2 regions of the Micromonospora sp. NPDC048909 genome follow, and region 1 is predicted to be linked to the other one. Evidence: riboswitches for the same ligand, from Rfam matches in the RefSeq annotation. Region 1 holds a riboswitch; the other holds the start of a gene.
What was found. Region 1 has a riboswitch for S-adenosylmethionine ahead of thrC (threonine synthase). Riboswitches for the same ligand answer to the same signal wherever they lie in the genome.

Region 1 (5,277 bases):
CCGGGCCGGTCGAGGAGATCGTCGGCGAGTCGCCGAGCGTGCTCTTCGACGTCACCGACCCGGTTGCGGCGCGGGACGTGCTGAGCCGACTGGCCGGGGTCCGGGTGCTGCCGGAGGGCGATGGCCAACTGGTGGTGGACACCAACGGCACCGCGCGCAGCGAGGTGGTGGCCGAGCTGGTCCGGGCCGGGATCGGAGTGGACCGGGTGGTGCCGCGGCGCCGCCTGGAGGACGCGTTCCTCGCCCTGGTGGGCGAGACCTCTCGGGGAAGCGGGGACCGGTGATGGGGACTTCCATGGTGGGCGCGGCGTCGGGCTACCGGCCGTCGGCGACGCTGCCGTTCGCCGCGGAGTTCCGTCGGCAGGCGGCCCGGCGGCGTACCCAGCTGGCGCTCGGGTTCATGGTGCTGCTGCCGTTGATCATCCTGATCGCGTTCCAGTTCAACTCGAACGACGACGACAACGGCGGCGGCGAGTTCGGCAGCCTGATCGAGCTCGCCACCTCGGGCGGGCTGAACTTCACCCTCTTCACCATCTTCGTCTCGGCGTCGTTCCTGCTGGTCGTGGTGGTGGCGCTCTTCTTCGGCGACACGGTGGCCAGCGAGGCGAGCTGGGGCAGCCTGCGCTATCTGCTCGCCGTGCCGGTGCCCCGGGCTCGGCTGCTCACGGTGAAGCTGCTGGTCGCGCTCGCGTACTCGGGGTTGGCGCTGCTGCTGCTCGCCGGCACCGCGCTGCTCGCCGGGACGTTGCGCTATGGCTGGTCGCCGCTGCGCAGCACGGTCGCCGCCGAGCTGCCGGCGGGGGAGGGGCTGCTGCGCCTGCTGGCCGTGCTCGGCTACCTGGCGATCGTCCTGCTGGTCGTGGCCGGCCTGGCGTTCCTGCTCTCGGTCACCACGGACGCCGCGCTCGGCGCGGTCGGCGGTGCGGTGCTGCTCTGGATCCTCTCCAGCATCCTGGACCAGATCACCGCGCTCGGCGCGGTGCGCGCCTTCCTGCCCACCCATTTCAGCACCGCCTGGCTGGGCCTGCTCTCCACGCCGGTGCAGACCGACGACGTGGTCCGCGGCACCATTTCGGCGGTGAGCTACGCGACCCTGTTCTGGGCGTTGGCCTACTGGCGCTTCACCCGCAAGGACGTGACCTCATAGCCGGCTGTCCGGCGTCGCGGCGATCGAGGGCGCTCCGCTCGGCGCGGTCGGGGCCGGTGGCTGCGCCGGTGTGGTCGGCTCGGCGGCCTTCCAGGCGCTGACCCCGATCCGGCCGGTGTTGCCCAGGTCGATCGGGCCGTCTGGGTCGACGGACTGGGCGGGCTGGCCGGCGGCGGGCGCGACCTCCAGGTACTCGCCGTCGCTGGCGTCGACCGTCGAGTCGGTGACGGTGTTGCGCCAGAGCACGGTGGCGTGGGCCCGCTCACCCGGGTTGAGGGTCAGCTGCCCGGGTGGCGCGTCGAAGCCGGTGGTGATCTCCCGGGCGCCGGCGACCGTCCGGAGCGGGATCGCTGCCCGCTGCTCGTCCAGCACACGCAGCACCGGATAGCCCTTGAGCAGGTAGGGCGTGCTGCCGCAGTTCGTCAGATCCAGGCCGAGCGCCCGCAGGCCCATCGCGGCGTCCGACCCGGTGGAGGTGATCAGGACGCCCGACTCCGGGCACCGGCCGGCCGCATCGGGCGTCGGCGCGGGCGAGGTCTCCGCGGCCCGGCTGGCCGGTCCGCTCCCCGGCATGCAGGCGCCGAGCAGCACGGCCCCGACGAGCGGCAGGCCAGCGAGCAGGAGACGAAGGTGTGCCGGTCGGGGTCTCACCGCTGCATCCTCCCAAGATCAGCCGGCCGGTATCCGTCCGGGTGCGGCCGGTGGTCCGGTCGCACGCTGTCGAACTGCCCCAGATATGGACCGGCCCAGATATGGGGCAGGTCGACAGGACTCGCGGGCCAACCGCCGGCACGGGTTGCGGCCTGCGGCGGACCGGTTCAGGCCCGCTCGTCGGGTGCGACGCCGCGGGTGAGGACGGCGTCGAGCAGGCCGGGGTAGAGGCGGTCCAGTTCGTCGCGGCGCAGGCGGACGTAGCGGCTGGTGCCGGCGGCCCGGGTGCGGGTCAGGCCGGCCTCGCGCAGCACCTTCAGGTGATGGCTGCGGGTGGCCTTGGAGACGCCGAACTCGAAGCTGCCGCAGGCCTGCTCGCCGCCCTCGGCGAGCGCCCGCACGATCTGTAGGCGTACGTCGTCGGCGAGCGCCCCCAGCACCGCGGTGACCGGCACCTCGCGCAACTCGGGTTCGTGCAGCTCCATGTGAGCAGTGTAACCCTTGTTCGACAATATTCGAACAAGCTCCTAGGGTCGGGATCGTTGGTTCGAAGATACTCGAACATAGGAGCTGAGCATGCGCTCTCGCGCCGCCGCCTTCCCGCTGCTCGCCGTGCTGAGCTGGGGAGTGATGTTCCCCGTCCTGGCCAGCGCGCTGACCCGGGTCGACCCGCTCAACCTGACCACCGCCCGCTACCTCTTCGCCGCCGTGATCCTGCTCGCCCTGCTGCTGCTCCGCGAGGGCGTGGCCGGGCTGCGCTCCGGCGGCCGGGGTGTCGAGGTGGCGGTGCTCGGCGTGGTCGGCTTCGCCGGCTTCAACCTGCTCACCAACCTGGCGTTGGAGCACGCCGCGCCGCAGCAGATCTCCCTCTTCGTGGCCACCACGCCGCTGGTCACCCAGCTGGTCCGCTGGGTCCGCGACGGCGTACGCCCACGGCCCGCCCTGCTGGCCCTCTCCCTGGTCGCGCTCCTCGGTGTCGGCCTGGTGATCACCCGCGGCAGCCTCGCCGGGCTCGGTCAGTTCGGTCTCGGCGGTCTCATGATGATCGGCGCGGTCGTCGGTTGGGCGATCTACACGCACGGGGCCGGCCGGTTCGGCGCGTGGTCACCGCTGCGCTACACCACGCTGACCGCGCTCGCCGGCACGCTCTTCATGCTCGCCGCGAGCGCCGTCGCCGACCTCGCCGGGTGGCAGCACGCGCCGACCGGCGCGGACCTCGTCGCGGTCGCGCCGCAGTTGGCGTACGCCGTGATCGTGGCCGCGGTGATCGCGGTGCTGGCCTGGAACACCGGCGTGCAGCGGCTCGGCTCTGCGAACGCCGCGCTCTTCATGAACCTCGTGCCGGTGACCACGTTCGTGGTGCAGATCGCCCGCGGCTACCGACCCGGCCCGTTCGAGCTGGCCGGCGCGGCGCTGACCATCGCGTCCCTGGTCGCGGCCAACCTGGTCACCCGGGCCCGGGTACGGGCCACACCGCCCGCCGACCGGCCGGCGGCGGTCTCGGACCCCGTCGCGGTGGTCGACCCGGTGGCGATGGTCGCGCGCTAGACCGCCGGCTGCGGATGGTGGACACGGTCGGCCGGCAGAACGCGGCAGAGTCGACGCTCGCGAAGTTCGTGGTGGAGAACGGTCAGCCCGGCGCCCACCGGGTGTGACGGCGGCTCACACCGTGGGACGACGGGCTGGACGGCCGGCGGCCCGGCCGTAGACTCGATCGCACAACTGCATACCTCATCCAGAGGGGCTGAGGGATACGGCCCGAAGACGCCCCGGCAACCACCCCGCGCGCTCATCGCTGAGCGACCCGCGGGGCAGGTGCCAATTCCGTCCCCGCCGCACCGTGCGATGCGGGGAAAGATGAGAGGAATCTTCGACATGACGTCGACGCTCGCCGCCCCCGGTATCGACACCACCGCCAGCCCCGCCCGCGCCCTGGTCTGTCGGGCCTGTGAGGCCCGCTACCCGCTCGCCGCCCAGCACGCCTGTTACGAGTGTTTCGGGCCGCTGGAGGTCGACTACGACGCCACCGCGCTGGCCACCGTCACCCGCGAGCAGATCGAGGCCGGCCCGGACAACATCTGGCGCTACGCGGCGCTGCTGCCCGCCGGTCAGGATCCGGCCACCCGGGTCACCCTGAACCCCGGGCTCACCCCGCTGGTCGCCGCCCCGCACCTCGCCGCCGAGCTGGGCATCACCGCCCCGCTCTGGGTGAAGGACGACAGCGCCAACCCCACCCACTCGTTCAAGGACCGGGTCGTCTCGGTGGCGCTCACCGCCGCCCGGGCGCTCGGCTTCACCCGGTACGCCTGTGCCTCCACGGGCAACCTGGCCAACTCGGTGGCCGCGCACGCGGCCCGCGCCGGGGTGCCCTCGGTGGTCTTCATCCCCAGCGACCTGGAGCAGGGCAAGGTGGTCACGACCGCCGTCTACGGCGGCGAGCTGGTCGCCATCGACGGCTCCTACGACGACGTGAACCGGCTCTGCGGCGAGCTGGTGGAGACCGACGAGTTCGAGGACACCGCGTTCGTCAACGTCAACGTGCGCCCCTACTACGCCGAGGGCTCCAAGACCCTGGGCTACGAGGTGGCCGAGCAGCTCGGCTGGCGCATCCCCGCCCAGGTGGTCATCCCGATGGCCAGCGGCGAGCTGCTCACCAAGATTGACAAGGCGTTCTCGGAGCTGGTCGAGGTCGGGCTGGTCGAGGCGCCGGCCGGCGGCTGGAAGGTCTTCGGCGCCCAGTCGGCCGGCTGCAATCCGATCGCCACCGCGCTGCACGCCGACACCGACACGATCGTCCCGGTCAAGCCGACCGGCATCGCCAAGTCGCTGAACATCGGCGACCCGGCGGCCGGCCTCTACGCGCTGGAGGCGGTGCGCCGTACCGGGGGCTGGATGGAGTACGTCGACGACGACGAGATCCGCGCCGGCATCCGCCTGCTGGCTCGCACCACCGGCGTCTTCGCGGAGACCGCCGGTGGGGTCACCGTGGCGGTGCTCCGCAAGCTGGTCGAGTCGGGCAAGCTCGACCCGGCCGCGGAGACCGTGGTCTTCAACACCGGTGAGGGACTGAAGACCATCGACGCGGTCGCCGGCGAGGTCGGCCCCACCCATCGGATCCGCCCGTCCCTGCGCGCCGCCCGCGACGCCGGCCTGCTCGGCTGACCCGCCGCTGGTCGGGGAGATCCAGGATCGAGCGGATCGTCCGGGCGGAGGAGGCGGCGGATCGCCCGGACGGGGGATCAGGCCGATCCGCCGGGTAACCGGCTTTTCGCTCTGGGTGCGGAAAACCCGCCGCTAAGGACTTGACGGCAGGAACCGGACGGCGCAAGATGCTCCGTGCGGGAGGGCATTTCGCCGAAGACTTTTGAAGTTCTTGCGACCCAACGCCGGAGGCGTTGTGCGAGTGTCCCTCCCGACCAACGTCCGATCGGGCCAGCGAAAATTCGCTGGCCCGATCGCGTTCCCAGGGCGCACCCTTC
Region 2 (5,277 bases), on a different contig from region 1:
ACGGGCCGGCCTGCCCGCGATCGGGTTGTGGCGCGAACCCGTCCAGGCGATCGGCGTCCCCGCCGCGGCCCGCCTGGTCGCCGACGCCGGCCTGCGGGTCTCCTCACTGTGCCGGGGTGGGTTCCTCACCGCCGCCGACCCGGCGGCCCGACGCCGCGCGCTCGACGACAACCGGCGGGCCATCGACGAGGCCGCCGGGCTGGGCGCGGAGTGCCTGGTCATGGTGGTCGGTGGCCTGCCGGACTCCTCCCGCGATCTGGCCGGCGCCCGGGAGCGGGCCGCCGACGGGATCGCCGAGCTGGTCCCGTACGCGACGCGGCGCGGGGTGCGGCTCGGGCTGGAGCCCATGCATCCGATCTTCTGCGCCGACCGCGGAGTGCTCTCCACCCTCGGCCAGGCGCTCGACCTCGCCGAGCGGTTCCCCGCCGATCAGGTCGGCGTCGTGGTCGACACCTTCCACGTCTGGTGGGACCCGGACGTGCTGGGCCAGATCCGGCGGGCCCGGGGCCGGATCGTCAGCTTCCAGGTCTGCGACTGGATCACCCCGCTGCCGCCGGACGCCCTGCTCTCCCGGGGCATGATGGGTGACGGGCACATCGACTTCCCGCTGCTGCGCCGGGCCGTCGAGCAGGCCGGCTACCAGGGGGACGTCGAGGTGGAGATCTTCAACGCCGAGGTGTGGGCGGCCGACCCCGAGGCCGTCGTCGCCACCCTGGCCCGCCGCTACGTCGCGCACGTGCTGGCCGACTGACCGGCCCGGGCTCAGAGCACCTGGTCGAGGAAGCGGCGCAGCCGCGGGTGTTCGGCCTCCTCGAAGATCGCGGCCGGCGGCCCGGCCTCCAGCACCACCCCACGGTCCATGAAGGCCACCGTGTCGGCGACCTCGCGGGCGAAGCCCATCTCGTGGGTGACCACCACCATGGTCATGCCGCCGGCGGCGAGGTCCGCCATCACCCCGAGCACCCCCTTCACCAGCTCGGGGTCGAGCGCGCTGGTCGCCTCGTCGAAGAGCATCACCTGCGGCTGCAACGCCAGCGCCCGGGCGATCGCCACCCGCTGCTGCTGGCCGCCGGAGAGGTGCGCCGGCCGGGCGTCCGCCTTGCCGGCCAGCCCGACGAGGTCCAGCTGGGCCCGGGCCACCGCCACCGCCTCCTCCTCGCCCAGCCGCTTGATCCGGCGCAGCGCCAGGGTGACGTTGCGCAGCACGCTCATGTGCGGGAAGAGGTTGAACTGCTGGAAGACCATGCCGACCCGCTGCCGCAGCGCGTCCGGGTCGTCGGACAGCACGCTGCGTCCGTCCAGCAGCACGTCGCCGCGGTCCGGCTCGATCAGCCGGTTGATGGTCCGCAGCAGGGTGGACTTGCCCGACCCGGACGGGCCGATCACGCAGGCGGTCGTGCCGCGCGGCACATCCAGGTCGACCCCGCGGAGCACCTGGTTCGCCCCGAAGGCGAGGTGCACGTCGCGCACACCCAGGCTGACCGAGGTGCTGGTGCTCGTGGTGTCGGTGCTCATCGCTGGCTCCCTCCCGCCGCGCCGGGCAGCGTCAGGTCCACGTCGGAGGTGTCGTCGGTCGGTGGGGCACCGGGGCGGCCGTGTCGTAGCCGCCGGTCGATCGCGTTGACCACGTGCGTCAGCGGCACGGTCAACGCCAGGTAGAAGAGCCCCGCCAGCAGCAGCGCGGACTCGTTGCCGGTGGTGGCGGCGTAGTCCTGGCCGATCCGGAACAGCTCCCGCTCGCTGGCCACCAGGCCGAGGAAGTACACCAGGCTGGAGTCCTTGATCAGCGCGATGAGCTGGTTGACCCAGGCCGGCAGGACGCGTCGTACGCCCTGGGGGATGATCACCATCCGCATCGACTCGGTCCAGGAGAAGCCGAGCGCCCGCGCGCCCTCCAGCTGGGCCGCCTCCACCGACTGGATGCCCGATCGGAAGATCTCTCCGATGTAGGCGGCCGCGATCAGGGAGAGCGCCAGGATGCCCAGCGGGTAGGGGTTCGGGCCCCAGACCTGCATGCCGAGCGGCGCCAGCCCGACGCCGATCAGCAGGATCGTCGCGGCGGCCGGCAGTCCCCGGAACACGTCGGTGTAGACCCGGGCCGGCCAACGCTGCCAGCGGGTGCGGGAGATGCCGGCGATCGCCAGCAGCATGCCCAGCACCGAGCCGAGCAGGGCGGCGGAGGCCGCCAGGATCAGCGTGTTGGGCAACCCGACGGTCAGCATCTCGGGCAGCGCCTCGCGCATCGAGTCCCAGTCGAAGAAGGTCTCCCACAGGGTGCGCAACGGATCCATAGTCGCCTCTCCTACCGCCCCGCTCGTCGTCTCGTACCGTCAGGAGGCGGCCGACGCCGACGGCGCCGCCGGAACCGCCACGGTGCCGCTGCCCGGCTTGAAGTCCGCCGGCACCGGCCGGCCCGGGTAGTACTGGGCCTGCAACCGGCTCCAGGTGCCGTCGGCGATCACCTCGTCGAGGGCCTTGTTCAGCGCCTCGCGCAGCTTGTCGTTCCCCTTCGCCACCGCGTACGCGGTCGGCGCCGGGCTGAGCTGCTTGGCGGCCACGGAGATCTTGCCGCCGCTGTCCGCGGCGGACTTCTCACCGATCTCGGCCGGGGCGATCCAGGCGTCGGCGGTACCGGCCTTGAGCTGGTTGATCGCGCCGTTGTAGTCCGGCACCCGCACCGGGTTGAGCTGCTTGCCGGTGGCGTAGTCGTCCTGCACGGTGCCCTGTACCACCACGACCCGCTTGCCGCTGAGCTGGTCGAAGCTGGTGATCGGGGAACCGGCCGGAACGTCGAGTCCGAAGTAGCCGAAGTCGTAGCCGTTACCGAAGTCGACGGTCTTCTTGCGCGCCTCGGTGATCGTGATCGAGGAGCTGCCGACGTCGAACTTGTGGTTGTTGACCTGGGCGAGCAGCGCGGAGAAGTCGGTACCGACGAACTCCACCTTCAGGTCGATCTTCGCGGCGACCGCGCTGAGCAGGTCGTTGTCGAAACCGGTGAACTTACCGTCCTTCAGGTACACGTTCGGCGGCGCGTCGGTGAGCGTGCCGGCCCGCAACACGCCGGGCTGGAGCAGCTCGTACGGGTTGTCCGCCGCGCTGGACGAGGCGTCGTCGCCGCAGGCGGTGAGGGCGGCGGTGCCGAGGAGTGCGGCCACGCCGAGGGCGGCCACCCGGGTCAGGGCAGGAAGAGATCGCACAGGTGTCTCCGAATGGTGTCAGCGGCGGGGCACGGGCGTGCGCCGCCGACGGTGCGCCCGGTGGGCGAACCGCGGGATCGATCAGGGGAGCGGGGGCGGGCGCGTCAGCGCGAGGGGCGACACGCGGCGCTGCAGACCCACATCATGTCGACGTGGCGGCGCCGGGTCAGGGCCACCGGCGCGGGCGACGGGACCGACGCGGCGACCGGAGGAGTGCTGGTGCGAATCATCATGGTTCTCCTGGGTCGGGTTGACCTGGGAACCAGGCCACGCTTGCACCGGAGGTTGCTCCGATGCCTGGTCTTCACCCGGGGCACCCCACCGCGGAGGAGGGTTGCCGGCCAGCGAGCCGGGGCTTGACGCTGGCGCTCATGACCTGCGCCGAGGCTAGCAGGGCGGTACGGGGCATCGTCCACCCGTTATGACCACGCTCACCCGGGCCGGCCGGGCCGGGTGAGGCCGCGCGTCCGAAGCCGGGCGAATCACCCACCCGGCGCGGGCGGCGGTGACACCATCACCGGATGGTGGACGCACCGCCGGGCTGCGGCGGCGCGGAGGCAGAGGTCGGGTGGGTGCGATGCGGGACGTGGAGCTGCCCGAGGACGGCCGGCGGGTGGTCGTGGTCGTGCTCGACAAGGGCGAGGACCCGGTGGCGGTGATCAACCAGGTCGCCGTGGACCGCAACATCCGGGCCGCCACGGTGACGGCGGTCGGCGGCTTCCAGGGCGCCGAGCTGGGCTACTTCGACCGGGACCGGCGCGAGTACCAGCCGATTCCGGTCACCGGGCAGGTGGAGGTGCTCAGCATCCTGGGCGACATCGCCGACGACCGGGGGCGGCCCACCCTGCACGTGCACGCGGTGCTCGGCCGGCGCGACGGCAGCACGGTCGGCGGTCACCTGCTGCGCGGCGAGGTCTGGCCGACCCTGGAGGTGGTGATCACCGAGGTCGGCGCGCGGCTCGCCAAACGGGTCGACCCGGCGACCGGTCTGGCGCTGCTGAGCGGAACCGCCGAGCGGTGAGCCGGGGCCGGTCGTCGTAACCGGCGCGCCCCCGGACGGAGCGGGTGGCCCGACGGGATCCGCTGGCGTACCCCGACGGTGGCGGGGTACCCGTCCCGGGACGACGCCGCCCGAGGAGGTACGCCGTGCCGGACAAGCACGAGCAGGCCGAAGAGATGCGTGACGACGTGCCGTCGACCGTCGCCCGCTCCGACGACAAGGCGGTGCGGACCTACAAGAAGACGCTCGAGTCGGCCGAGGAGACCTACGGCGACGGCGAGCGGGCCCACCGGACCGCGTACGCCTCGTTGAAGCACACCCACGAGAAGGTCGGCGACCACTGGGAGCCGAAGGAGCGTCCCGGGCCGTCTGATCCGCAGGCCGCGTTGGGCGGTCCCGCGTCCCGGTCCCGCCCCCGGGAGACGGCGCAGGGGGTGGACGCCAACGCGAGCAAGGAGCACCTCGACGAGGTGGCGCGGCGGGTCGGTGTCGCGCAGCCGGAGGAGTTGGCGAAGGGCGATCTCGTGCAGGCGATCGAGAAGGCGAACGCCCGCGCCACCGCACGGGCCCGGCGACGACGGTGACCCCGGCCGGACCGCCGGTCCTGGCCGGGCGGCCCACCCCGCTGCGCTGACCCGGCCTCGGGCGGCCGGCGCCGCCGATATGGTGGCGGTGAGGCACCGGACGACACGGGGGCGGGGCGGTGCGATCGCCATGGTCGCAACCCGCGGAGAGGTGGGCGCCATGACGACGAACCGGGACATCGTCACCCGAGCCTTCGCGGACTGGTCCGCCGGCACCGGCGCGATCAGCGACATCTTCGCCAACGACATGCGGTGGGAAGTGGTCGGCAACTCGGTGGTGGCGGGCACCTACCAGAGCGCCGACGAGTTCCTCACCCAGGCGATGCGGCCGTTCAACGCGCGGTTCGACGCGAACGGCCAGTACCGGCCGGTGGCCCTCCGGGCGATCTACGAGGACGCCGACGCGAACACCGTCATCGCCGTCTTCGACGGCGCGGGCGTCACCGTGACCGGCTCGACGTACGAGAACACCTACGCCTGGTTCCTGACCTTCCGC

Region 2: it holds a riboswitch for S-adenosylmethionine, as region 1 does, so the genes downstream of both, AB0C04_RS22115 (ABC transporter substrate-binding protein) here and thrC (threonine synthase) in region 1, are expected to answer to the same signal.

What each region holds. Positions count from the first base shown of each region.
Region 1 is NZ_JBEZFU010000006.1:270,241-275,517, forward strand. It holds gene AB0C04_RS18880 (alpha/beta fold hydrolase) at 1-284, shown strand, start outside; gene AB0C04_RS18885 (ABC transporter permease subunit) at 284-1,147, shown strand; gene AB0C04_RS18890 (DUF4232 domain-containing protein) at 1,142-1,798, opposite strand; gene AB0C04_RS18895 (metalloregulator ArsR/SmtB family transcription factor) at 1,966-2,283, opposite strand; gene AB0C04_RS18900 (DMT family transporter) at 2,375-3,346, shown strand; SAM riboswitch class I at 3,527-3,662, shown strand; gene thrC (threonine synthase) at 3,674-4,960, shown strand.
Region 2 is NZ_JBEZFU010000008.1:137,704-142,980, forward strand. It holds gene AB0C04_RS22100 (sugar phosphate isomerase/epimerase) at 1-751, shown strand, start outside; gene AB0C04_RS22105 (amino acid ABC transporter ATP-binding protein) at 763-1,515, opposite strand; gene AB0C04_RS22110 (amino acid ABC transporter permease) at 1,512-2,291, opposite strand; gene AB0C04_RS22115 (ABC transporter substrate-binding protein) at 2,331-3,197, opposite strand; SAM riboswitch class IV at 3,462-3,574, opposite strand; gene AB0C04_RS22120 (PPC domain-containing DNA-binding protein) at 3,775-4,218, shown strand; gene AB0C04_RS22125 (ChaB family protein) at 4,374-4,781, shown strand; gene AB0C04_RS22130 (nuclear transport factor 2 family protein) at 4,942-5,277, shown strand, end outside.